Regions from separate parts of the Cellulosimicrobium sp. 72-3 genome, predicted to be linked through region 1. Evidence: riboswitches for the same ligand, from Rfam matches in the RefSeq annotation. Region 1 holds a riboswitch; the other holds the start of a gene.
What was found. Region 1 has a riboswitch for S-adenosylmethionine ahead of HKK73_RS02915 (LLM class flavin-dependent oxidoreductase). Riboswitches for the same ligand answer to the same signal wherever they lie in the genome.

Region 1 (11,645 bases):
AGGTCGACCTCGCCGACCGTGCGCACGTGGTGCACGAGGCCGGGCCGGGCCGCGCCGACGACGACGGGCCGCGGCGCGTCGTACCAGCGCACCGGCGCGTCGACGACCCAGGCGGCGTCGTAGGGGAACGTCGGGACGCCGTCGAACGCCGTCCGGGCCGGGGCGAGCGGGTCGCGCACGCGGACGGCGTAGCGGCCCGTGCGGTGCACGACCTCCACCGCGACCTCGCGCGTCTCGCCGCCGTCCGCCGGGTCGCCCGCGTCCCGGCCGTCCGGGAGGAACGTGCCCGCGAGCGTCGACCCGCCCTCCGCGACGACGACGGTCCCGACGACGCTGCCCGTCGTCGTCCGGACGGCGCCGCCCTCGCCCGCGCGGTGGTGCGCGCCGTCGGCGTCGGCCCACCAGAGCCCCGGGATCCCCGGGAGGGCGGCGGGCTCGGCCGGGAGCGCGTGGTACGCGACGAGGCTCAGCCAGCCATGCGGCGGGCGCAGCCCGTCCTCGCGCTCGGCGTGCCAGGCGGCCCACGCGGCGGCGTCGGGCGACGCGGACGCGACGGGGTCGGCGGGTGCGGTGGCCACGGCGCCCGTGGCGGTCGGCGTGCTCGTGCTCATGGGTCCTCCGAGGTCGGTGCGGGTGGTCGGTGCGGTGGTCGCCGCGGTGCCGGCGGCGGTCAGCCGACGAGCTCGGCGGGGTGCGCCGTCGTGGGCTCGCCGTCGCCTCGCGTCGCGCCGGGGCGGGCGAGGCCGAGGTGCTCGCGCAGGGTCGTGCCCGCGTACTCCGTGCGGAACGAGCCGCGCTCCTGGAGCAGCGGGACGACCTGGTCGAAGACGTCGTCGAGCCCGCCCGGCGTGAGGTGGGGCACGAGGATGAAGCCGTCGGAGGCGTCCTCCTGGACGTGCCGGTCGATGTCGTCCGCGACCTGCTGCGGCGTGCCGACGAACCCGCCGCGCGACGTCACCTGGATGACGAGCTCGCGGATCGACCACCCGTTCGCCTCGGCCTGCTCGCGCCACGCCGCGGCGACCGCCGCCGGGTCCTTCGCGTGCCGCACCCGGCCGCGCGTGATCGACAGGTTCTCGGTGTCGGGGTCGACGTCGGGCAGCGGGCCCTCGGGGTCGTACGCCTCGAGGTCGCGGCCCCAGACCTGCTCGAGGAACGCGATCGCCGTCGGGCCCGAGACCTGCTGGAGCCGGATCTCCCGGGCGCGCTCCTCCGCCTCGGCGGGCGTGTCGCCCAGCACGACGACGGTCGCGGGCAGGATCTTCAGGGAGTCGCGCTCGCGCCCGTGCGCCGCGAGCCGCCCCTTGACGTCCTCGTAGAACGCGCGCCCGGCGTCGAACGTCGAGTGCGCGGAGAACACGACGTCGGCCGTCGCGGCGGCGAAGTCGCGCCCGTCGGCCGAGTCGCCCGCCTGGAACAGGACGGGGTGGCCCTGCGGCCCGCGCGGCGTCTCGAACAGCCCGACGACGTCCGCGTACGTCCCGTGGTGCGCGACCGGCCGCACCGCGCCGGGCCGCAGGAACTCGCCCGCGATCCGGTCGGCCAGCACCGCGTCGTCGTCCCACGAGTCCCACAGGGCGCGCGCGACCTCGACGACCTCGGCCGCCCGCGCGTACCGCTCGGGGTAGGGCAGGTACCCGCCGCGGCGGAAGTTGGCGCCCGTGAAGGCGTCGGGGCTCGTCACGAGGTTCCACGCCGCGCGGCCCTCGGAGAGCAGGTCGAGGGTCGCGAACTGCTTCGCGAGCTCCCACGGCTCGTTGAACGTCGTGTTGATCGTGCCCGCGAGGCCGAGCCGCTCCGTGGCGGCGGCGAGCGCGGCGAGGACGGGCAGCGTGTCGGGGCGGCCGACGACGTCGAGGTCGTGGATGCGGCCCTTGTGCTCGCGCAGGCGCAGGCCCTCGGCGAGGAAGAAGAAGTCGAGCTTCGCGTCCTCGGCACGGCGCGCGAGGTGCTCGAACGACGCGAAGTCGATCTGGCTGCGCGAGCGGGGGTCGCTCCACACGGTGGTGTTGTTGACGCCCGGGAAGTGGGCGCCGAGGTGGATCTGCTTGCGGGGTCGGGTGCTCATGTCGCGTCCGTCCGGGCTCAGGCGATCGCCGCGTAGCGGTTCGCGGGGTGCGGGAGGCCGAGCGTGTCGCGCAGCGTCGTGCCCGGGTACGCGGTGCGGAACAGGCCCACGCCCTGGAGCAGCGGCACGACCCCGTCGACGATCGCGTCGAGGTCCGTGCTCAGCGACGACGGCCGCAGCAGGAAGCCGTCGGCGGCACCGGCGTGCGCCCACTCCTCGACCGTCGCCGCGAGGTCGCGCGCCGTGCCGACGTGCGTCAGCGAGTCGGTGTCCCACGAGACGCCCTCGAGGTCCTCGAGCAGGTCGAGGCGGGCCTGCGCGCTCGCGCGCGTGTCCCCCACGACGACGTACGCGTCCACGAGGACCCGCAGCCCGTCGGGGTCGCGCCCGGCGTCCGCGGCGGCGTCGCGCACCTGCGCCCGCAGCGCGACCGCCTCGTCCCGCGTCGCCGCGCGGACCCGCACGACGTCGGCCCGCCGGGCCGCGAGGTCGAGCGACGCCGGCGTGCTCGCCCGCACGACGACGGGCGGCTGGCCCTGCGGCGGGCGCGGCGTGATCGACGGCCCCTTGACCGCGAACCGGATGCCCTCGTGGTCGACGTAGTGCAGCTTCTCGCGGTCCACGAACCGGCCCGTCGCGACGTCGCGGATCTCGGCGTCGTCCTCCCACGAGTCCCAGAGCCGCGTGACGACCTCGACCGCCTCGTCGGCCTCGGCCACGGCCTCGGGCTCGTCCTGGGCGCCCTTGCGTCCGAAGGCCGCGGCCTCGGCCGGGGTCGTGGACCACCCGACCTGCCATCCCGCGCGGCCGGAGCTCACGTGGTCGATCGTCGCGACCGCCTTGGAGACGTGGAACGGCTCGGTGTGCGTGGTGGTGACGGTCGGGACGAGGCCGATGCCCGCGCTGCGCGGCGCGAGCCGGGACGCGACGAGCGCGGCGTCGAGCCGGCCGCGCACGGACCCGTTGCGGCCCGGCTGGAGGGTGAACGCGTCGTCGAGCGTGACGAGGTCGAGCAGGCCGCGCTGGGCGGTGGCCACGAGCTCGACGAGGCGCTTGGCGTCGAACAGGCGCTGGGCCTGGGAGCCTACGGTCCGCCAGGCGGCGGGGTGCGCACCGGCGTCGGTGAGGTCGACGCCCAGGTGGACGGTACGGGCGGGGCGGGGGTCGGGCATCGCGAGGATCCGTTCTGGGACAGGCGCCGGCCGCGCGCTCAGGGCGCGGCGGGGTGCCGGGGGTGGGCAGGGTCGCCCCGCCGCGGGGCGGCAGGGCGGGGCCGGGAGGCCGGAGGGAGGCCCGTCAGGGCGTGCGCGCGGGGGCGCGCGGCGTCAGGAGCGGGGCGTCGTCAGCGACAACAGGTGACGCGCGCGGGGGCGCCGACCGGACAGGAGACGACGGCCGCACCGCGGACCGGACAGGGGCACGTCGGCGCGTGCGGGGTGCTCACCGCGGTGCTCGACTCTCGCCGGTCCATCGTCCGTCTCCTTCGTGCCCGTCTCCGGGCGCCGCGTGTTGCCCCGCACCGCGCAGGTCGCGCGACGCGGGACCTGGTCCTCACCCGGGGCACCCCGCCACGCGGGAGGGTTGCCGTCCGACGAGCCGGGGCTTCGCGTCGGAGCTCATGACCATGTCCTGTGCCGGGGTCCGTGGACCTCGGTTGCCGGGAACCTACGAGCGGTCGGAGAGGGTGTCAACGCACCGCCGGGACCTTCCCACATACTGGACTCGATCGGTCAACTTTGAGCAGCAGAAGTGCCCGTTTGCACCGAGTGCATCGATGCACCTAGTGTCAAGAGGTGCCTCTCCTCCCCGGACCCGAGCGCCCGACCGCGCCCGCGACGGGCGCCGTGACCCCGGACGCGCCGAGCGCGGACGTCCCCGGCCCGGACGCCGCGGCCCCCGACCGTCGCGCTGCCCTGCGCGCGCGCCACCGCCGTGCGATCGTCGCCGCCGCCGCGTCGCTCATGGAGGAGAAGGGCGGCGCGCGCTTCACCGTCGACGAGCTCGCGGCCCGCGCCGACGTCGCGCGCCGCACGATCTTCAACCACTTCGCGTCGCTCGACGACGTCGTCGTCGAGGTCTGCGAGGACGTGCTGGGCAGCGTCGTCGAGACGCTCGGGGCGAGCGCGGCCGAGCCGGGCACCGACCGCCCCACGCCCCTCGACGACGTCACCGCGGCGCTGCGCGGCACGGACCTCGTCGGCCCCATGGCCTACCTCACGCGCGCCCTCGGCGGTACCGCGACCGAGCCCACGCCGCGCGTCACGACGATGGTCGTGCGCACCTTCACCCACCTCGCCGAGCGCCTCGTCGCGGCGACCACGCGCCGGCACCCGGACGTCGACCCGCTCGAGATCGAGATGCTGGTGGGCGCGCTGATGGCCGGGGTCCTCGTCATCCAGCGTCGCTGGTGGGCCGAGACCGGCGCCGCCGACGACGACGCCTCGCGCGCGGTGTGGTCGGGCCTGCTCGACCGCCTCGTCGAACGGATCCGCGCCGGCTGGGCGGACCCCGTCTGACGCGAGCCGCACCCTCCCCGCGACCACCTCTCCCGCAGCACCGCACCCGCCACCCCGGGCGCACCCGCCACCGGACTCCCACCGAAGGACCCTCATGGCTGAACTCCTCTACCGCCTCGGCCGCGCGTGCGCGCGCCGCGCGCGGACCGTCCTCGCCGCGTGGCTCGCGGTGCTCGTGCTCGCCGGGGCGGCGTTCGTCGCGTTCGGCGGCACGCTCGCGAGCAGCTTCTCGATCCCCGGCACCCCCACCGCGGACGTCACCGAGCGCCTCCAGACCGCGCTGCCCGAGGCGTCGGGCGGGAGCGGCACGATCGTCCTCGCGACGCAGGACGGCGCGCCGTTCACACCCGAGCAGGAGGCGGCGATCGCGGACCGCTTCGCCGCGGCGGAGGAGGTCGACGGCGTCGCGTCGGTCGTCGACCCGTTCGCGACGCAGGAGGAGCTCGCCGACCAGCGGAAGCAGATCGACGACGGCCGCACCCAGATCGCCGCGGGACGCGAGCAGATCGAGGACGGCCGCGCGCAGCTCGCCGCCGCGCAGGAGCAGGTCGACGCCGCGCGCGCCCAGCTCGACGCGGGCCAGGCCCAGCTCGACACCGCACGTGCCCAGGCGGAGGCCGCGGGCGCGCTGGAGCAGGCGGCGCCGCAGCTCGACGCGCAGCAGGCCGAGATCGACGCGGGCCGCGCCACGCTCGAGTCGCAGGCCACGACGCTCGACCAGCAGGTCACCGCGCTGGAGGACCAGAGCGCGACGCTCGAGGAGCAGTCCGCGCAGCTCGAGCTCTCCGCTCCCCTGCTCGACATGGCGTCCGACATCCGCCTCGTGTCCACGGACGGGAGCGCGGCGGTCGCGAACGTGACGTTCACCGAGCCGAACATGAGCATCGACCAGCAGACGAAGGACGACCTCGTGGCCGTCTTCGCCGACGACCCGGTCGACGGCGTCCAGACCGACTTCTCGTCCGACATCGCCCAGGGCGTGCCGCAGGTGTTCGGCGTGGGCGAGGCCGTCGGCCTCGTCGTCGCGGCGATCGTGCTCGTCGTCATGCTCGGGACGCTCGTGGGCGCCGGCCTGCCGATCCTCACGGCCCTCATCGGGGTCGGGATCGGCGCCCTCGCCGCGATGTCGCTGTCCGGGGTGGTGGAGATGTCGTCGGTGACGCCGGTGCTCGGCCTCATGCTGGGCCTCGCCGTCGGGATCGACTACTCGCTGTTCATCGTCAACCGGCACCGGCGCCAGCTCAAGCAGGGCGACGAGCTGCACGAGTCGATCGCGCTCGCGAACGGCACGTCGGGCAACGCGGTCGTGTTCGCCGGGGCGACGGTGCTCATCGCGCTGCTCGCGCTCAACGTCACCGGCATCCCGTTCCTCGGCCTCATGGGCACGGTCGGTGCGCTGTGCGTCGCGATCGCCGTCCTCATCGCCGTCACGCTCACGCCGGCCCTGCTCGGCATGATCGGCCCGCGGATCCTCAGCCGCCGCGAGCGCGCCGCGCACGCCGGGCCCGCCGCGTCGTCGGGCGCCTCGACGGGCGCGTCGACGGGCGCGTCGGCCGGGACCGCGTCGTCGGAGCCGGGCGCCGCGGGCGGCCTGCCCGCCGCGGAGCCCGTGCGCCCCATGTCGACCGTCCGCGCGGTGGGAACGGCCCTGCTCTCCGTCGTCGCGCTCGGCGTGATCGCCCTGCCCGCGCTCGACCTGCGGACCAACCTGCCCGACGGCTCGTCCGAGGCGCACGACTCCACGCAGTACCGCGCGTACTCGACCGTCGCCGAGGAGTTCGGCGAGGGCACGAACGGGCCGCTGCTCGTCGTCGCCGACCTGCCGGGCGAGCCCACCCAGGCCGAGGCGCTCGAGTACCAGGTCGGCGTGGCCGAGGAGCTGTTCGCCCAGGACGACGTCGTGGCCGTCGCGCCGATCGGGACGTCCGAGGACCGCACGGTCGCGGCGTTCCAGGTGATCCCGGCCGAGGGCCCGACGAGCGAGTCGACCGAGGAGCTCGTGCACGCGCTGCGCGCCCTCGAGCCGCTCGACGGCGAGGTCACGCTCGGCGTCGCGGGCTCGGCCAGCGGCAACATCGACATCTCGGAGAAGCTCGCGCAGGCCCTGCCGATCTACCTCGCGGTCGTCGTCGGGCTGTCGCTCGTCATCCTCGTGCTCGTGTTCCGGTCGATCTTCGTGCCGGTCGTCGCGACGCTCGGGTTCATCCTGTCGTACTTCGCCGCGCTCGGCGGGGTCGTCGCGATCTACCAGTGGGGCTGGCTCGCGGGGGTGTTCGGCGTCGAGACGCCGGGCCCGATCCTCAACTTCCTGCCCACGATCCTCGTCGGCATCCTGTTCGGCCTCGCGATGGACTACCAGCTCTTCCTCGGCTCGGGGATGCGCGAGGCGTACGCGCACGGCGCCCCCGCGCGCGTCGCGATCGTGCAGGGCGTCCGCGCGGGCCGGGCCGTGGTGACGGCCGCGGCGATCATCATGATCTCCGTCTTCGGCGGGTTCGTCTTCTCGCACAGCGCGATGATCCGGCCCATCGGGTTCGCGCTCGCGTTCGGTGTGCTGGTCGACGCGTTCGTCGTGCGGATGCTGCTCGTCCCGGCGCTCATGCACCTCGTGGGCGACAAGGCGTGGTGGCTCCCCCGCTGGCTCGACCGCATCCTGCCCGACGTCGACGTGGAGGGCGCCGCGCTCGAGCGCCGGCACCCGCACCACCTCGACGGGTCGACCGACCCGGCGGCCCAGGGCGGCGCGCACGACGCCGGCACCGAGCCGGGCACCACCGGCCCGGACGCGACCGAGCCGGAGACCGCGCGCGGCTGAGGCCGCGGAGCCCCCACCGGACCCGGTGCCACCGGTCGACGAGCGAGCCCGCTCGTCGGCCGGTGGCGCCGGGTCCGTCGTCGTCAGGGGCGGGGCACGTGCACCGTCGCGACGATCGCGCGGTGGTCGCTGCCCACGACGTGCAGCGAGTCGACGTCGGTCACGACGTTCTCGCGGTCGGTCACCACGTGGTCGAGGTTGAGCAGCGGCGGCACGACGCCGGGGCGCGGCGACCACGACAGGTCGAGCCCGCCGCCCGAGGCGCGCGTCGCGTCGTGGAACCGGTCGCCGAGCAGCCGGCGGAACGTCGCGTGGTCGTGGGTGGAGTTGAAGTCGCCGACGAGCACCTGGGGCAGCGGGTCGCCGTGCGCGCGCTCGGCGAGCGCGTCCGTCTCCTCGTGCCAGATGTCGACGTACTCCGGGATCGGCGGGATCGGGTGCACCGCGGTGACCCGCACCGGGACGCCGTCGACCTCCACCGTCGCCGACGGCATCGCGTCGTTCGAGAACGGCTCGACGTCCACGTCGCGGAGCGGCAGCGCGCTCCACAGCCCGCTGCCCATGGCGCCGCGCCCGACCTTGCCGTCGGCGCTGTACGGCAGCACGTCCTCGATCCCCGCCGCGACGAGCCGCTCGCGCAGGTCCGTCGTGAGCTCCAGCACGGCGAGCACCTGCACGTCCTCGGTGCGGACGAGGTCGACGAGCGCCTCCGCGTCCGCCGCGCCGTACCAGGTGTTGGCGCCCATCACGCGCAGCGTCACCGCGTCGTCGGGCGGCGCGGGGCCGGGCACGAACGCGGGGACGAGCCACACCGCCTGGACGGCGACGCAGACCGCGAGCAGCGCCGCGAGCAGCCACCGGCGCGCGAGCAGCGTGAGCACGAGCCCCGCGACGGCGCCCAGGGCGACGAACGGCGTGAACCCGACGAGCTGCGCGACGGGCGTCCACGCGTCGTCGGGCAGCATGCGCACGAGCGTGAGAAGGAGCACCGCGACGGCGCCCGTGGCGAGCACGACCGTGAGGGGTCGGCCGCCCGGTCGGCGCCGCGTCGTGACGCGCGCGGGCGGGAGGCGCGTGGTGGCCGAGGTCATGCCCGGACTCTCGCAGCGCCGGCCCCGCCGCCGCGACCCGCCCCACCGGCCCGCCCGGCGATCTCCACGGAACCCGCCCCCCGCCCGTCCCGAACGTCCCGCCCGTCCGCCGAGACCGGACGACGACGCCCCGGCCACCGTGCGGTGACCGGGGCGTCGGTGGAGCGGGTGTCAGCCGAAGATGGCCGGCAGCGTGCCGCGGAAGGCCGCGTCCGCCTCGCTGAGCGGGACGGTGAACAGGCCCGCGACCTCGAGCGCCTCGCCCGACTCGGCGACGGCGCCGGGCTCGGTGCCCGTCTCGCCGATCTTCAGGACGGGGACGCCGCGCGCGACGCACGCGTCGACGAGCTTGGACTCCTCGCCGCGGGGCACCGCGACGAGCGCGCGGGCCGTCGACTCGGAGAACAGCGCCTCGAACGGGGTGACGCCGTCGCGCTCGGTCAGCGCGTCGAGCGACACGGTGGCCCCGACGCCGAAGCGCAGCGACGCCTCGAGGAGCGCCTGCGCGAGCCCGCCCTCGGAGAGGTCGTGCGCGGCCGACACGAGGTCGTCGCGGCTCGCGTTGACGAGGACGCCCGCGAGCGCCTTCTCGGCCGCGAGGTCCACCCGCGGGGGCACGCCGCCCAGGTGGCCGTGCTCGACGTCGGCCCACGCCGAGCCGTCGAGCTCCGCGCGCGTGGTGCCGAGGAGGTAGATGCTCTCCCCCGTCTCGCGCCAGCCCGACGGCGTGGCGTGGGCGACGTCGTCGAGCACGCCGAGCACGCCCACGACCGGGGTCGGGTGGATCGAGGAGTCGATCTGCCCCGGCTCGCCGGTCCCGTTGTAGAGCGACACGTTGCCGCCCGTCACGGGGACGCCGAGCTCGCGGCACGCGTCCGCGAGGCCCTCGATCGCCTCGACGAGCTGCCACATCGAGTCGGGGTCCTCGGGCGAGCCGAAGTTGAGGCAGTCGGTCACGGCGAGCGGGCGGGCGCCCGTCGTCGCGACGTTGCGGTACGCCTCGGCGAGCGCGAGGCGGGCGCCCGTGCGCGGGTCGAGCTTGCCGTAGCGGCCGTTCGCGTCCGTCGCGAGCGCGACGCCGAGGCCCGTGCTCTCGTCGACGCGGACCACGCCCGAGTCGTCAGGCTGCGCGAGCGCGGTGTTGCCCTGGACGAACCGGTCGTACTGGTTCGTCACCCACTCCTTGGACGCGAGGTTCGGCGACGCGAGGAGGCGCAAGGCCGTCGCGCGGAGCTCGTCGCCGCTCTCGGGGCGGGCGAGCGCGTCGGCGTCCACGGTGCGGGCGTTGAGCCCGTCCTGCCACGACGGGCGCGCGTACGGGCGGTGGTACACCGGGCCCTCGTGCGCGACGGTCCGCGGGTCGACGTCGACGATGCGCTCGCCGTGGTGGTCGATCGTCAGGCGCCCGGAGTCGTTGACCTCGCCGATCACGGCGGTCTCGACGTCCCACTTGGCGGTGATGGCGAGGAACTCGTCGAGCTTCTCCGGCGCGACGACCGCCATCATGCGCTCCTGCGACTCGGACATGAGGATCTCGCCCGCGTTGAGCGTCGGGTCGCGCAGCAGGACGTCGTCGAGCCACACGTGCATGCCGCCGTCGCCGTTCGAGGCGAGCTCCGACGTCGCGCACGAGATACCGGCGGCGCCGAGGTCCTGGATGCCCTCCACGACCTGCGCCGCGTAGAGCTCGAGGCAGCACTCGATGAGGACCTTCTCCATGAAGGGGTCGCCCACCTGGACGCTCGGGCGCTTGGCGGGCACGCCGTCCTCGAACGTCTCCGAGGCGAGGATCGAGGCGCCGCCGATGCCGTCGCCGCCCGTGCGGGCGCCGAACAGCACGACCTTGTTGCCGACGCCCGAGGCGTTGGCGAGGTGGATGTCCTCGTGGCGCAGCACGCCGAGGCACAGCGCGTTGACGAGGGGGTTGCCCTGGTACGAGGAGTCGAAGACGAGCTCGCCGCCGATGTTCGGCAGGCCGAGGCTGTTGCCGTACCCGCCGACGCCGCTCACGACGCCGTGCACGACGCGCGCCGTGTCCGGGTGGTCGACGGCGCCGAAGCGGAGCTGGTCCATGACGGCGACGGGGCGCGCGCCCATGGAGATGATGTCGCGCACGATGCCGCCGACACCCGTCGCGGCGCCCTGGTAGGGCTCGACGAACGACGGGTGGTTGTGCGACTCGACCTTGAACGTCACGGCCCAGCCGTCACCGATGTCGACGACGCCCGCGTTCTCGCCGATGCCGACGAGCAGGTGCTTCTTCATCTCGTCCGTGGTCGCCGCGCCGAACTTCGACAGGTGGACCTTGGACGACTTGTACGAGCAGTGCTCGGACCACATGACGGAGTACATCGCGAGCTCCGCGGCCGTGGGGCGACGCCCCAGGATGTCGCGGATGCGCTGGTACTCGTCCGGCTTGAGGCCGAGCTCGGCGAACGGCTGGACCTCGTCGGGCGTGGCGGCGGCATGCTCGACGGTGTCGAGCGTCGGCGCGGCGGGACGAGCCTCGGAGCGTGCGGAAGCCTGGGGTGCGGGGGCGGTCATCGTTTCCCTCGGGTGGGCGCTGAGCGGGGAGCGCACGACGGCGCGCGGCTAGTCTACCGGCGCCCAGGGAGAGGCCGTCCGGGCGTCTCGCGTCGCGGGCGACCGAGAAGTGAGACGAGCGTCTCGCCGTGCGGAAACCGGGTTTCCGGGTTCCGATGGAGGGGTGACCACCCTTCTCGAACCGACGTCCGGCACCGCCCGCAGCAGGACCAGCGACCTCCTCGACCCGCACCTGGAGCGGCTCGGCCACGAGCTCACGCTCGTCGAGCGCCAGCTCAACGGCTACTCCCGGCGCACGGGCTCCTACGTGGGCCGCGGGGCCGTCGAGACCGTCGAGCCGGCGGAGGGCCGCTACCGGGACGAGCTCGAGGCCGAGCGCGAGCGCATCCTGTCGCGCCTCGAGATGCTCAGCGCCATGCGCGTCGCCGCGTCCTGCTGACCACGACCGCGACCGCGACTCCGAGCGCGGCCACCGTGGGGCGCAGGACGGCTCAGATCGTCAGCCCCAGCACGATCGCCAGCACGCCGAGCGCGGGCGGCACGAGCTGGACGAGCGCCGCGCGCGCCTTCGACGGCGACGAGAGGATCAGCACGAGCCCCGCCGCGACCAT
Region 2 (11,645 bases), 790 kb from region 1:
TGTCGAGGACGCCATGCAGGACACCGGCTACCCGCCCGAGGTCACCGTCGTCGACCTCACGCCCGACGTCGGCCCGGGCGGTGACGCGACGGCCCAGGAGGCGCAGGACCTCGTGCACGCCGTGCGCGCCCTCGACACCGACCTCGAGGTGCTGGTCGCCGGACCGGCCGCCGAGGTCGTCGACACCCAGGAGCACCTCGCGCAGCGGCTCCCGCTCGCCGCCGGGGTCGTGGTGCTCGCGACCTTCGTGCTGCTCTTCCTGCTCACCGGCTCGCTCGTCGTGCCGCTCAAGGCCCTCGTGCTCAACCTCCTCACGCTCGCGGCGACGCTCGGCGTCCTCGTCTCCGTGTTCCAGCACGGCGTCGGCGCCTCGCTCCTCGGGTTCGAGCCGTGGGGCGCGCTCGACGTCACGACGCCCCTGCTCGTCGGCATGCTCGTGTTCGGCCTGTCCACCGACTACGAGGTCTTCCTGCTGTCCCGCACCGCGGAGGAGTGGCGCGCCCGCACGCCCGGCGAGGACCCGCGCGTCGCGAACGACCGGGCCGTGCTCCGCGGCATCACCGCGTCCGGCCCGGTCGTCACGACGGCGGCCGTCGCCATCGGCATCGTGTTCCTCGGCTTCGCGGCGGGCGAGCTCGTCGCGATGAAGGAGGTCGGCGTCGGCATGGCCGTCGCCGTGCTCCTCGATGTCACCGTCGTGCGCGGGCTGCTGCTGCCCGCGACGATGACGCTCCTGGGCCGGTGGAACTGGTGGCCCTCCTGGCGCGGGGGAGAACCCGGGTCCGCCGACGTAGAGCCCGGGTCCGCCGAGGGAGACCCCGGGTCCGCCGAGGGAGAGCCTGGGTCCGCCGAGGTAGAGCCGCGGTCGGTCACACGTCGCGCATGACCTCGGTGACGAAGCGCGCGGAGCGCTCGCGGAGGCCGTCGACGCGGAGCTCGACGAACAGCTCGCGCATCGACTCGTCGTCGCCCATCTCGGTGCGGGTCGGGGCCCGGCGGACGTTCTGCGAGCAGAGGAACTGCGTGCAGATGAGGGTGCCGACGGTGTTGCCGCGGCGCCCGGCGGCCCCGGCGCGGCGCGCCACGTAGAGGCTGACGTCGTCCGTCACGACGACGTCCTCGCACCACGCGCACACCGCACGCTTGCGCCGTCCGCCCGTCTTGGCGTCGGTCGAGCGCAGCAGGACGCCGCGCGGCTCGTCGTCGACCTCCACGACGGCGTACGCGAGGAGCGGGGCCTTGCGGTCGCGCCACCCGAGGTAGTCGAGGCGGTCCCAGTCGAGCGTGTCGAGGTCGGGGAGGGTCGCCTGCGCGGCCTCGCGCTTGGACGCGTTGACGAACGACGCGCGGATCTGCTTCTCGGTCAGGGGGTTCATGGGTTCGCTGCTTCCGTGTCAGGACGGTCCGCGGCCCGGCGGGCGTGCACGACGACGCGTGCTCGCCCGGGCGCACGACGGCGCCGCCGGGGGCGGGGAGGACGGCGTGCCCGCAGCCGTCGCGTCGTGACCGGCGCGGCCGCGACGACGGGGTCGTCGGACGGCGGTGCGCCCCGGAGCGAGGCGGGCGTCGGGGACTACGGCCCGCGGCCCGGTGGTCTCAGCGGGTGACGGTGCGGGGGGAGAGGGCGCCCGAGCAGGCCGCCATGGCCACCTCGCAGCCTGCGGTGCCGTGCATCCGCGTCTCCTCGTCCCGTGCGGCGCGCCGGCGGCGCGATCCTGACTCGTGGTCGTGCCCATCCGGCACGACGGACGGCTGCCCTCGGCAACCGTCACCCTCGATGGTGCGCCTCGGCCCCCGCCGTCGTCAACGTGATTGCCGCCCGGGCCGCCACGCACCCCGCTCGACGGCCGACGCCGTCCCTCAGGACGTGGCCCAGACGCCCAGCTCGTTGCCGCTCGGGTCGAGGAAGTGGAACCGGCGGCCGCCGGGGAACTCGTACGGGCCCTCGACCACCTCGCCGCCCGCGTCCCGCACGGCGGCGAGCGTCGCGTCGAGGTTCTCGGAGAACAGCAGGACGAACGGACCGCCGCGGGTCACGTCGCCCGACTCGGCCAGACGCAGACCGCCGGCCTCGTCCGCGCCGGACTCCGCCGCCGTGCGGATCCCGGCGTACCCGGGGCCGTAGGGGACGAACTCCCAGCCGAAGGCCGCGCCGTAGAACGCCTGCGCGGCGGCGAGCTCGGTCACGGGGAGCTCGACGTAGTCGATGGAGTGGTGGATGCCGTGCGCGTGGTTGCTCATGCGCCCATCGTGACGTGGGCCACCCACGGGCCACCCGCGGGCCGCCCGCCGGCACCACCGCGGCGGGTGCTTCCCCGGTGACCTTCGGCCCCGCCCGGGTGACGAAGTGCCGGGCCCGGCGAGCGGGTCGCCCGGCCAGACTCGGGGGTTCCGCCGTCCGCCGTCCGGGAGGAACTCCGTGCCCGTCGCCCTGCCGTCCCCGTCCGAGACCGCCGCACCCGCCGGGGAGCGGCTGGTGTCCGTGGAGGTGGTGGTGCCGTCCGGGGTGTTCTGGGCGGGGGAGGCGCGGAGCGTGACGGTCCCGGCGGCGTCGGGCACGCTGGGCATCCTGCCGCGGCACCAGCCGGTCGCGGCGTCGCTCATGGCGGGCCGGGTGCGTCTGCGCACCCCGGACCGCCCGACGGCCGAGCTGCGGATCGGGGGCGGGTTCCTCGTCGTCGACCAGGACGAGGTGACGATCCTCGCCGACGACGCGACATGGGTGCGCGCTCGGTAGCCCGCTACGCGGGGTCGGTCGTCGTCCCGAGCTGCACGACGACGACCCGGTGCCCGTCGGGGTCGTGGACGTGCGCGAACCGGTCGCCGGTCTCGGCGTCGGCGTCGGGCCCGACGAACGGCTCGACCCCGGCCGCGGCGAGGCGTGCGAGGGTCGCGTCGAGGTCGTCGACGTAGAGCACGAGGTTGGGCAGGCCGTGGCGCACGAGCGGGGCGCCGCCCTCGGGGAGCGGCACGAGCCACAGGCCGGGCTCGTCGACGCGTCCGGGGCCGACGTGGAGCAGGGGGAACCCCTCGGTCTCTCCCTGGAACAACGTGCGGAAGCCGAACCCGTCGGCCCAGAACGCGGCGCTCGCGTCGAGGTCGCGGCAGAGCAGGACCGTGCGCCCGATCGTCGTCGTCATGCGACGAGCCTAGGGCGCACCGCCGACGCTGCGCCGCGTGGGGCCGGCCTCCCGGGGCGCGCCCGCGCCGTCGGGCATACCGTGGACGGCATGGCGACCGACGGCGGCATCCGCAGGACGATCAGCGACCTCGTGGCGCAGGAGCGCGAGCTCCGCGAGCAGCTCGCGCAGGGTGAGATCACCGGGGGCGAGGAGCACGAGCGGCTCCGCGCGATCGAGGTCGAGCTCGACCAGTGCTGGGACCTGCTGCGCCAGCGTGGCGCCGCCCGGGAGTTCGGCGGCGACCCCGATGCGGCGGCGGTGCGAGACCCCGGTACGGTGGAGAACTACCTGGACTGATCGCCGACGGCGACGTCCGGCTCCCGTTCCGACCTCAGAAGGAGAACCCCATGACCACGTCCAGCGAGCAGGCGGCGCACAGCCCCCTCCCCACCGGGACCGAAGGGCGCGACATCCCCGGTCACGCGGGCGCGGTCGCACGGTTCGTCGTGGCGTTCGCGCTGTTCGTCGGCGGGCTCGTGCTCATGGGGTCGGGCATGTCCGGCGTCGACGGCGGTGTGTGGCTCTTCGTGGGCGGCCTCGCGGCGGCGACGCTCGCCTTCGCCCTCCCGATGGCGGGCACGGGCACGACCGAGCGCTGACACCCTCGACACGGAGGCCGGGTCCTGACGGGACCCGGCCTCCGGCGTCTCCGGGGTCAGCCGAGCGTGGCCCGGACGGCCTTCGCCGCGGTGACGAGGTGCTCGAGCGACGGCACGGTCTCCTCGTAGCGGCGGGTCTTCAGGCCGCAGTCGGGGTTGACCCAGACGACGCGCGGGTCGATCGACTTCACGGCGAGCTCCAGCAGCTCGGTGACCTCCTCCGTCGAGGGCACGCGCGGGCTGTGGATGTCGTAGACGCCCGGCCCGATGCCGCGCGAGTACCCGGCGTCGCGCAGCTCCGGCACGATCTCCATGCGCGAGCGCGCCGCCTCGACCGACGTCACGTCGGCGTCGAGGCCGTCGATCGCGCCGATGACCTCGCCGAACTCCGAGTAGCACAGGTGCGTGTGGATCTGCGTCGCCGCCTCCACGCCCGACGTCGCGAGCCGGAACGACCCGACGGACCAGTCGAGGTACGCCGGCTGGTCCGCGCGGCGCAGCGGCAGGAGCTCGCGCAGCGCGGGCTCGTCGACCTGGACGATCCCGATGCCGGCGGCCTCGAGGTCCGCGATCTCGTCGCGCAGCGCGAGGCCCACCTGGTTCGCCGTGTCGCCGAGAGGCTGGTCGTCGCGCACGAACGACCACGCGAGGATCGTCACGGGCCCGGTGAGCATGCCCTTGACGGGCTTCTCGGTGAGCGACGCCGTGTACGCGGACCACTCGACCGTGATCGGCGCGGGCCGCGTCACGTCGCCCCACAGGATCGGCGGGCGCACGCAGCGCGACCCGTACGACTGCACCCAGCCGTTCGCCGTGACCGCGAACCCGTCGAGGTGCTCCGCGAAGTACTGCACCATGTCGTTGCGCTCGGGCTCGCCGTGCACGAGGACGTCGAGGCCCAGCTCCTCCTGGATCGCGACGACGCGCGCGATCTCCTCACGCATCGCGGTCGTGTAGTCCGCGTCCGACAGCTCGCCCTTCGTCCACAGCGCGCGGGCGCGGCGGATCTCCGGCGTCTGCGGGAACGAGCCGATCGTCGTCGTGGGCAGCGGCGGCAGGTTCAGGCGCTCCTGCTGCGCGGCCGCACGCTCGGCGTAGTCACCGCGCGCGAAGTCCGCGTCGGTCAGCGCGGCCGCACGCTCGCGCACCGCGGGCACGACGACGCCGCTCGCCTCCGCGCGCGACGCCACCGCCGCGCGGGACGCCTCGATCTCCTCCGCGACGGCGTCGCGACCCTCGGTCAGCGCGCGGGCGAGCGTCGCGACCTCGCCGACCTTCTGGTCCGCGAACGCGAGCCAGTCGCGCAGGCGCGGGTCGAGCGTCGTGCCCGACGCCGTGCCGGGCTCGGCGAACGTCTCGTCCTCGACGTCGTGCGGCACGTGCAGCAGCGACGTCGACGTGCCGACGGCGACCGCGCCCGCACCGAGGCTGCGCGCGGCGGTCAGCGTGTCGAGCTTTGCCGAGAGGTCGGCGCGCCACACGTTGTGCCCGTCGATCGCGCCGACGACGAGCGTCTTCGTCAGGAGGTCGTCGTAGGGCGAGTCCGGAAGGTCCGCACGGACGGCGTCGATCGCGATCGCTTCGACGTCCGTGCCCGCGAGGGTCGCCAGGAAGTCGAAGGTCGCGCCGTCGCCGTCCGGCGACGTCTCCAGCCCGCCGAACGGCGTGGCGACGAGGATCGCGGGCCGCGCGTCCTGCGCCGAACCAGGGGTTGCCGCCGGGTTTGCGGACGAGGCCGCCGAAGACCCCGGGCTCGGCACCGGGCGGAGGTCGGTCGCGAGGGCGCGGTACGCGGACCCCACGGCGGCGGCGAGCTCGGTGAACGGCACGTCGACCGAGTCGGTGACGAGGATCGGCTCGTCGAGCTGGACCCACGGCGCCCCCGCCGCGGCGAGCGCGCGCAGCAGGTCGGCGTAGGCGGCGACGACGTCGTCGAGGCGGTCGAGCGGCGAGTACCCGGCGGGCGCGTCGTCCGCGGCCTTGGACAGCGCGAGGAACGTGACCGGCCCGACGACGACGGGCCGCGTCACGACACCGGCCTCCTTCGCCTCGACGAACTCGCGCACGACGCGGTCGTCGACGAAGCGGATCGGGGTGTCCGGGCCGATCTCGGGGACCAGGTAGTGGTAGTTCGTGTCGAACCACTTGGTCATCTCGAGCGGGGCGTCGTCCCCCTGGCCGCGCGCCACGGTGAAGTAGCCCGCGAGGTCGAGGCGGCCCGCGTCGTCGGTCAGCGACGCGAACCGCGACGGGACCGCCCCGAGGGAGGCGGCGACGTCGAGCACCTGGTCGTAGAAGGAGAACGAGCCGGGGACGGACGCGTCGTCGGCGCCGAGGCCGAGGTCGACGAGCCGGCGGACGGTCGCGAGGCGCAGCTCGCGGGCCGTGGCCTCGAGCTCCTCGGCCGAGGTCTTGCCGGCCCAGAACGCCTCGACGGCCTTCTTCAGCTCGCGGCGGCGACCGATGCGCGGGTAGCCGAGCACGGTGCCGGCGGGGAAACCGACCGGGTTCTGGGTAGGGGAGGGTACGGAAGTGGCCATGATCGAAACCTCTTGCTGGTCCGGAGGACCGGTCAGACGGGCGCGCCGTGCGTGGCGGCGCTCGTCGTGGGCAGGGAGGTGCCGGTGACCCACGGCCCGCTGGCCAGGTCCGGGACGAGCGGGGCGGCGGCGGCGCTGGCGCCGCCCCCGGTCCCGACCGACCCGCCGCCGAGGTGGACACCCTCGAGCAGGTCAAGAGCGGCGCGGTGCTTGTTGAACGTGTACACGTGCAGACCGGGCGTGCCCGCGTCGAGGACGCGCTGCGCGAGGTCGACCGAGTACGCGATCCCGTAGGCGTGCTGCGCCTCCGGGTCGGGCAGGGCGTCGAGCGCGTCCAGCAGGTGCTGGGGCGCGCGCACGCCCGTGAGCTCCTCGACGCGACGGAGCCGCGCGGGCTCCGTCGTGGGCAGCAGCCCGGCGAGGATGGGGATCGTCACGCCGGCCGCGCGGGCCTCGGCGACGAAGTCGGTGTACGACGACGCGTCGTAGAAGAGCTGCGTGATCGCGAAGCTCGCGCCGGCCTGCTGCTTCTGCCAGAGGCGGCGCACCTCCTGGGTGCGCGTCGTGCCGGCGGCGGGGTTCCCGTCGCAGAACGTCGCGACGGCGATCGTCAGCGGCCGGGCTGCGCCGCGCAGCGCGACGGCGGGGTCGGACGCGCAGCGCGACGCCTCGACCTCGCGCAGCAGCGCGACGAGCTCGGTCGACGACCGGACGCCGTCGGGCGCGGGCTGCCAGTCCGGCTGGTCGCGCGGCGGGTCGCCCCGCAGCGCGAGGAAGCTCCGCACGCCCTCGTCGAGGAAGTCGGTGATGACCGACTCCACGTCCTCGCGCGACGCCCCGACGCACGTGAGGTGTGCGATCGGCAGCACGGGCGTGCCCTGGAGCAGGCGTCCGACGACCTGGCGCGCGGTCGCGCGGTCGGTGCCCGCGGCGCCGTACGTCACGGACACGAAGTCGGGGTGCGTCGCGACGAGACGGCGTGCCGTCTCCCAGAACTTCGGGGCCGCGTCCGGTCGGCGCGGGGGCATGAGCTCGAACGACACCGTCGGCCGAGGACGGCCCGGACGGTGCGCGAAGGATGCCTCTGAGGTCATGCGTCACTCCATCGACCCTGGCGTTAGCACCTTTGTCCTCGGGAGGCTTCCGTCGGCGGGTTGCTGCGGTGTCGTCGAGCCAGGACTCTCGACCGCTCTGGATGGTTGGCACGATCCTACGACCCATCCGACATGCGGTCGAGAGCGCCCGCCAGGTGAGATGCGGAGGGATCGGCCGGAGGCGTAGCGGCGCCCCGCGCTACGGATCTCAGGCTCTCTACGCTACGAATTTCAGGTTTCCTACGCTACAGATTTCAGGTGCTCGAGCGAGGTCCCAGACACCGACCATGGCGACGGGTCGTCGTCGGCCTTGCAGGTCTCAGGCCCTCCGGCGCTCGGGCACGTGCAGGCGGCGGAGGAACCGGTCGGTGCGCAGCGGCGGCCCGCGCCGGTCGAGGAGCGACACGACGACGACGGTCGCCGTCGCGAGCGGGATGGTCCAGGCGGCGGGCTGGGCGAGCAGGGCGCGCACGACGCCAGGGACGCCGTCGGCCGTGCCGCCGGACGGGCTCCCGTACCCCGCGGCGACGAGCGCGGACGACGCGAGCAGCGCCGTCGCGCACAGGACGGCGCCCACGACCATGCCCGCCACCGCGCCGCGCGCGGTGAGGCCGCGCCACCACACGCCGAGCAGGATCACGGGGGACAGGGCCGACGCGGCGAAGACGAACACCGTCCCGACGCTCGTCACGAGGCCCTGCGGGATGGTGACGAGCGCGAACGCGAGCGGGATGAGCGTGCACGCGACCGCCGACCAGCGGAAGGACCGCACGGTGCCGCCGAACAGGTCCTGGCTCACGACGCCCGCCAGAGCGACCACGAGCCCCGACGACGTCCCGAGGAACGCGGCGAACGCCCCGGCGACGACGAGCGCGGCGAGGAGCTCGCCGCCGAGCCCGGGCACGAGGCGGGTCGGCAGCGTGAGGACGACGGTGTCCGCCACCCCGGGCGCCGCGAGGTCGGGCGCGACGACCCGCGCCACGAGCCCGAGCGTGCTCGACACCATGTAGAACACGCTGATCATGACGAGCACGACGACGGTCGTGCGGCGGGCCGAGCCGCCGTCGGGCGAGGTGTAGAAGCGCACGAGGACGTGCGGCAGGCCGGTCGTGCCGAGCAGGAGGGCGAGCAGGAGCGAGACGGTGGCGTACGCGTCGAGGCCGCCCGGCCCGGCCTCGTGGGGGAACACGGCGGCGGGGTCGAACGTGACGACGGCGCCGCCGGGCTCGAACGCCCCGCCGAGCGCCATGAGCACGAAGACGAGCGGCACCGCGAGCGCGGTGAGCTTGACCCAGAACTGGAACGCCTGGACGAACGTGATGGAGCGCATCCCGCCCGCGGCGACGACGGCGCTCACCACGACCGCGATCCCCACCGAGCCGACCCACGGCGGCACCGCGGCCACGCTCGTGATGACGAGCGCCGCCCCGTGGAGCTGCGGCACCACGTAGAGCCACCCGATGACGAGCACGAGCACGCTCGTCACGCGGCGCGCGACCACGGAGTCGAGCCGGGCGTGCACGAAGTCGGGGATCGTGTACGCGCCGCTGCGCCGCAGGGGGCCCGCGACGAACAGCAGGACGAGCAGGTAGCCCGCCGCGTACCCCACGGGGAACCAGAACGCCTCCGCGCCGGACAGCAGCACGAGGCCCGAGAGCCCGAGGAACGTGCCCGCGGACAGGTACTCGCCGCTGATCGCCGACGCGTTCCAGACCGGCCGCACGGTGCGCGACGCGACGAAGAAGTCGCTCGTGGTGCGCGAGATCCGCAGGCCGTAGAACCCGATGAGGCCGGTCGCGAGGAGGAGCAGCGCGATCGCGACGAGGGGCAGCGCGCTGGTCACGGCGCACCGCCGTCGTCGGGGCCGGGCTCGTCGGGCGCGCCCGTGCCCTCGGCGAGCGCGCGGTACCGGCGCTCGTTGCGCGCCGCCGCGACCGCGAACACGACCGCGAACGCGACGATCACCGGGTAGAAGCCGTACGCGTGCACGAGCCACGGCAGCGGCACGCCGAGCAGCACGACGTCGTCCAGCGCGGGCACGCCGCTCATCGTCACCGTGAGCAGCGTGACGACCGCGAGGAACGACGCCACGCACGCCAGCCCGAGCCGGAGCTGGGCCCGCACGAGCCCGCGCGTGTAGGCGGTCGCGGCGTCGTCCGGCTCACCGGTCCGTGTCGTGCCCGACGGCGCCCCGCCCTCCGGGCCGGCACCCTCGCCGCGGCCGGCGCGCGCCGCGGGGAGGTCGGTGGACCGGACGCGCACGCGCGCGTCCCGACGCGGGTCGGTGCCCGTCACGGCGCGCCCCGGTGCGGCCCGAGGAGCGCCTCGCGCACGGCGGGCACCATGCGGCGGCTCACCGGGACCTCGTGCCCGGCGACGACGAGCGCGGGCTGCGCCCCGCCGAACCGCGCCGCGGTCACGGCCGCGCGGTCCACGAGGTACGACCGGTGCACGCGCAGGAACCCCGCGGGCGCCCACCGCTCCTCGAGGTCGGAGAGCGGCTCGCGCACGAGGAACTGCTCGGTGTCCGTCACGAGCCGGGAGTAGTCGCCCTGCGCCTGCACCCACCGCACCGCGCTGCGCCGGACGAGCCGCGTCGTCGTGCCGACCGTCACGACGAGCGTCTCCTCGGCCGGGGCCGCACCGCCCGCCGGGTCGCCGGCAACCGGCGGTGGAGCGGCGGCGCTCGCGGACGGTGCCGCCGCGTCGGTCGCGGGGGTGCGCCCCGCCGCGGTGCGCTCCGCGACCCGTTCGACGACGCGGTCGACCGCGCGCGTGAGCCGCTCGCGCCGCACGGGCTTGAGCACGTAGTCGACGGCCTCGACGTCGAACGCCTCCAGCGCGCGCGCCTCGTCGGCGGTCACGAACACGACCGCCGGGCGGTCGGCGAACCGGGAGAGCGCGCGGGCGAGGTCGAGGCCGGTCAGCCCCGGCATGTGGATGTCGAGGAACGCCGCGTCCACCGTGCGCGACGAGAGCTCGCGCAGCGCCTCGGAGCCGCTCGCGACCCCGCGCACGGTGCGGACGCGCGGGTCGCGGCGGAGCAGGCCCACGAGCTCGTCGAGCACGGGCCGCTCGTCGTCGGCGACGAGCACGTCCAGCCCGACGGCGTCGCCCGCCCCGCCGGGGAGACCGCCGGCCGGAGCCGGGTCCGGGGTGGTCACGGCACGCTCACCTCCGTCTCGTGCAGCGGCTGCGACCGCGGGACGCGCAGCCGCACGAGCGTGCCCGAGCCGGGCGCGGTCTCGATGTCGAGCGCGTGGTCGTCGCCGTAGAGCTGGCGGACGCGCGTGTCGACGTTGCGCAGGCCCACGTGCGTCGTGTCGCGCGACGTGAGGAGCTCACGCACGACGGCCGGGTCCATGCCGACGCCGTCGTCCTCGACCGTGATCTCCGTCTGGGTGCCCTCGTCGCGCGCGGTGATGACGATCGTCCCGCCGTGCTCGCGCGGCTCCAGGCCGTGGCGCACGGCGTTCTCGACGAGGGGCTGCACGGAGAGGAAGGGGATGACGGCCGTCAGCGACTCCGGCGCGATCTGCAGGGTGACGGCGAGGCGCTCGCCGAACCGGGCGCGCTCGAGCTCGACGTAGGAGTGGATCGAGCGCAGCTCGTCGGCGAGGGTCGTGAAGTCGCCGCGCCCGCGGAACGAGTAGCGCGTGAAGTCGGCGAAGTCGAGCACGAGGTCGCGCGCCCGCTCGGGGTCGGTGCTGATGAACGACGCGATGGCACCGAGCGCGTTGTAGACGAAGTGCGGGCTGATCTGGGCGCGCAGCGCGCGGAGCTCGGCCTGCGCGAGCGCCGTGCGCGACGCCTCCAGCTCGGCGAGCTCGAGCTGCGCCGCGCACCACTGCGCCACCTCGCCCGTCGCGCGCACGAGCGGTGGCCGCACGGTGTCGGCGAACGCCACGACGACGCCGGCGACGCGCCCGCCCGCGACGACGGGCGCCCCGACGGCGTCCTCGACGTCGCCGCTCTCGACGTGGCGCCGTCCCGTCGCGAGGACGCGCTCGGCGACGCGCCGCGCGTCGGGCTCGAGCGTCGAGCTCCCGTCGAGGGCGACCGCGCCGTCCGCCGTGACGACGGCGAGCGCGTCGGCGCCGAGGAGCTGGCGCAGGGAGCGGGCCGCGCGGCCGACGTCGTCGCCGTCGAGCCCGTCGCGCAGGTGCGTCGCGGCGCGCGACGCTAGGTGGAGGGTGCGGAACGTCGCCCGGTCGGAGTCGCTCCCGAGCT

Region 2: another riboswitch for S-adenosylmethionine. It lies ahead of HKK73_RS18205 (methylenetetrahydrofolate reductase); the one in region 1 lies ahead of HKK73_RS02915 (LLM class flavin-dependent oxidoreductase).

Annotation. Positions count from the first base shown of each region.
Region 1 is NZ_CP053419.1:643,949-655,593, reverse strand. Features, by position in the region: gene HKK73_RS02925 (DUF1684 domain-containing protein) at 1-611, opposite strand, end outside; gene HKK73_RS02920 (NtaA/DmoA family FMN-dependent monooxygenase) at 671-2,068, opposite strand; gene HKK73_RS02915 (LLM class flavin-dependent oxidoreductase) at 2,086-3,240, opposite strand; SAM riboswitch class IV at 3,585-3,692, opposite strand; gene HKK73_RS02910 (TetR/AcrR family transcriptional regulator) at 3,862-4,584, shown strand; gene HKK73_RS02905 (MMPL family transporter) at 4,679-7,399, shown strand; gene HKK73_RS02900 (endonuclease/exonuclease/phosphatase family protein) at 7,483-8,490, opposite strand; gene purL (phosphoribosylformylglycinamidine synthase subunit PurL) at 8,662-11,034, opposite strand; gene HKK73_RS02890 (hypothetical protein) at 11,198-11,473, shown strand; gene HKK73_RS02885 (DUF1304 domain-containing protein) at 11,526-11,645, opposite strand, start outside.
Region 2 is NZ_CP053419.1:4,078,115-4,089,759, reverse strand. Features, by position in the region: gene HKK73_RS18245 (efflux RND transporter permease subunit) at 1-886, shown strand, start outside; gene HKK73_RS18240 (FBP domain-containing protein) at 870-1,376, opposite strand; gene HKK73_RS18235 (VOC family protein) at 1,861-2,241, opposite strand; gene atpC (ATP synthase F1 subunit epsilon) at 2,420-2,737, shown strand; gene HKK73_RS18225 (VOC family protein) at 2,742-3,140, opposite strand; gene HKK73_RS18220 (DUF2630 family protein) at 3,231-3,479, shown strand; gene HKK73_RS18215 (hypothetical protein) at 3,530-3,781, shown strand; gene metE (5-methyltetrahydropteroyltriglutamate--homocysteine S-methyltransferase) at 3,838-6,321, opposite strand; gene HKK73_RS18205 (methylenetetrahydrofolate reductase) at 6,354-7,415, opposite strand; SAM riboswitch class I at 7,421-7,523, opposite strand; gene HKK73_RS18200 (cation acetate symporter) at 7,735-9,258, opposite strand; gene HKK73_RS18195 (heavy metal transporter) at 9,255-9,710, opposite strand; gene HKK73_RS18190 (LytTR family DNA-binding domain-containing protein) at 9,707-10,516, opposite strand; gene HKK73_RS18185 (sensor histidine kinase) at 10,576-11,645, opposite strand, start outside.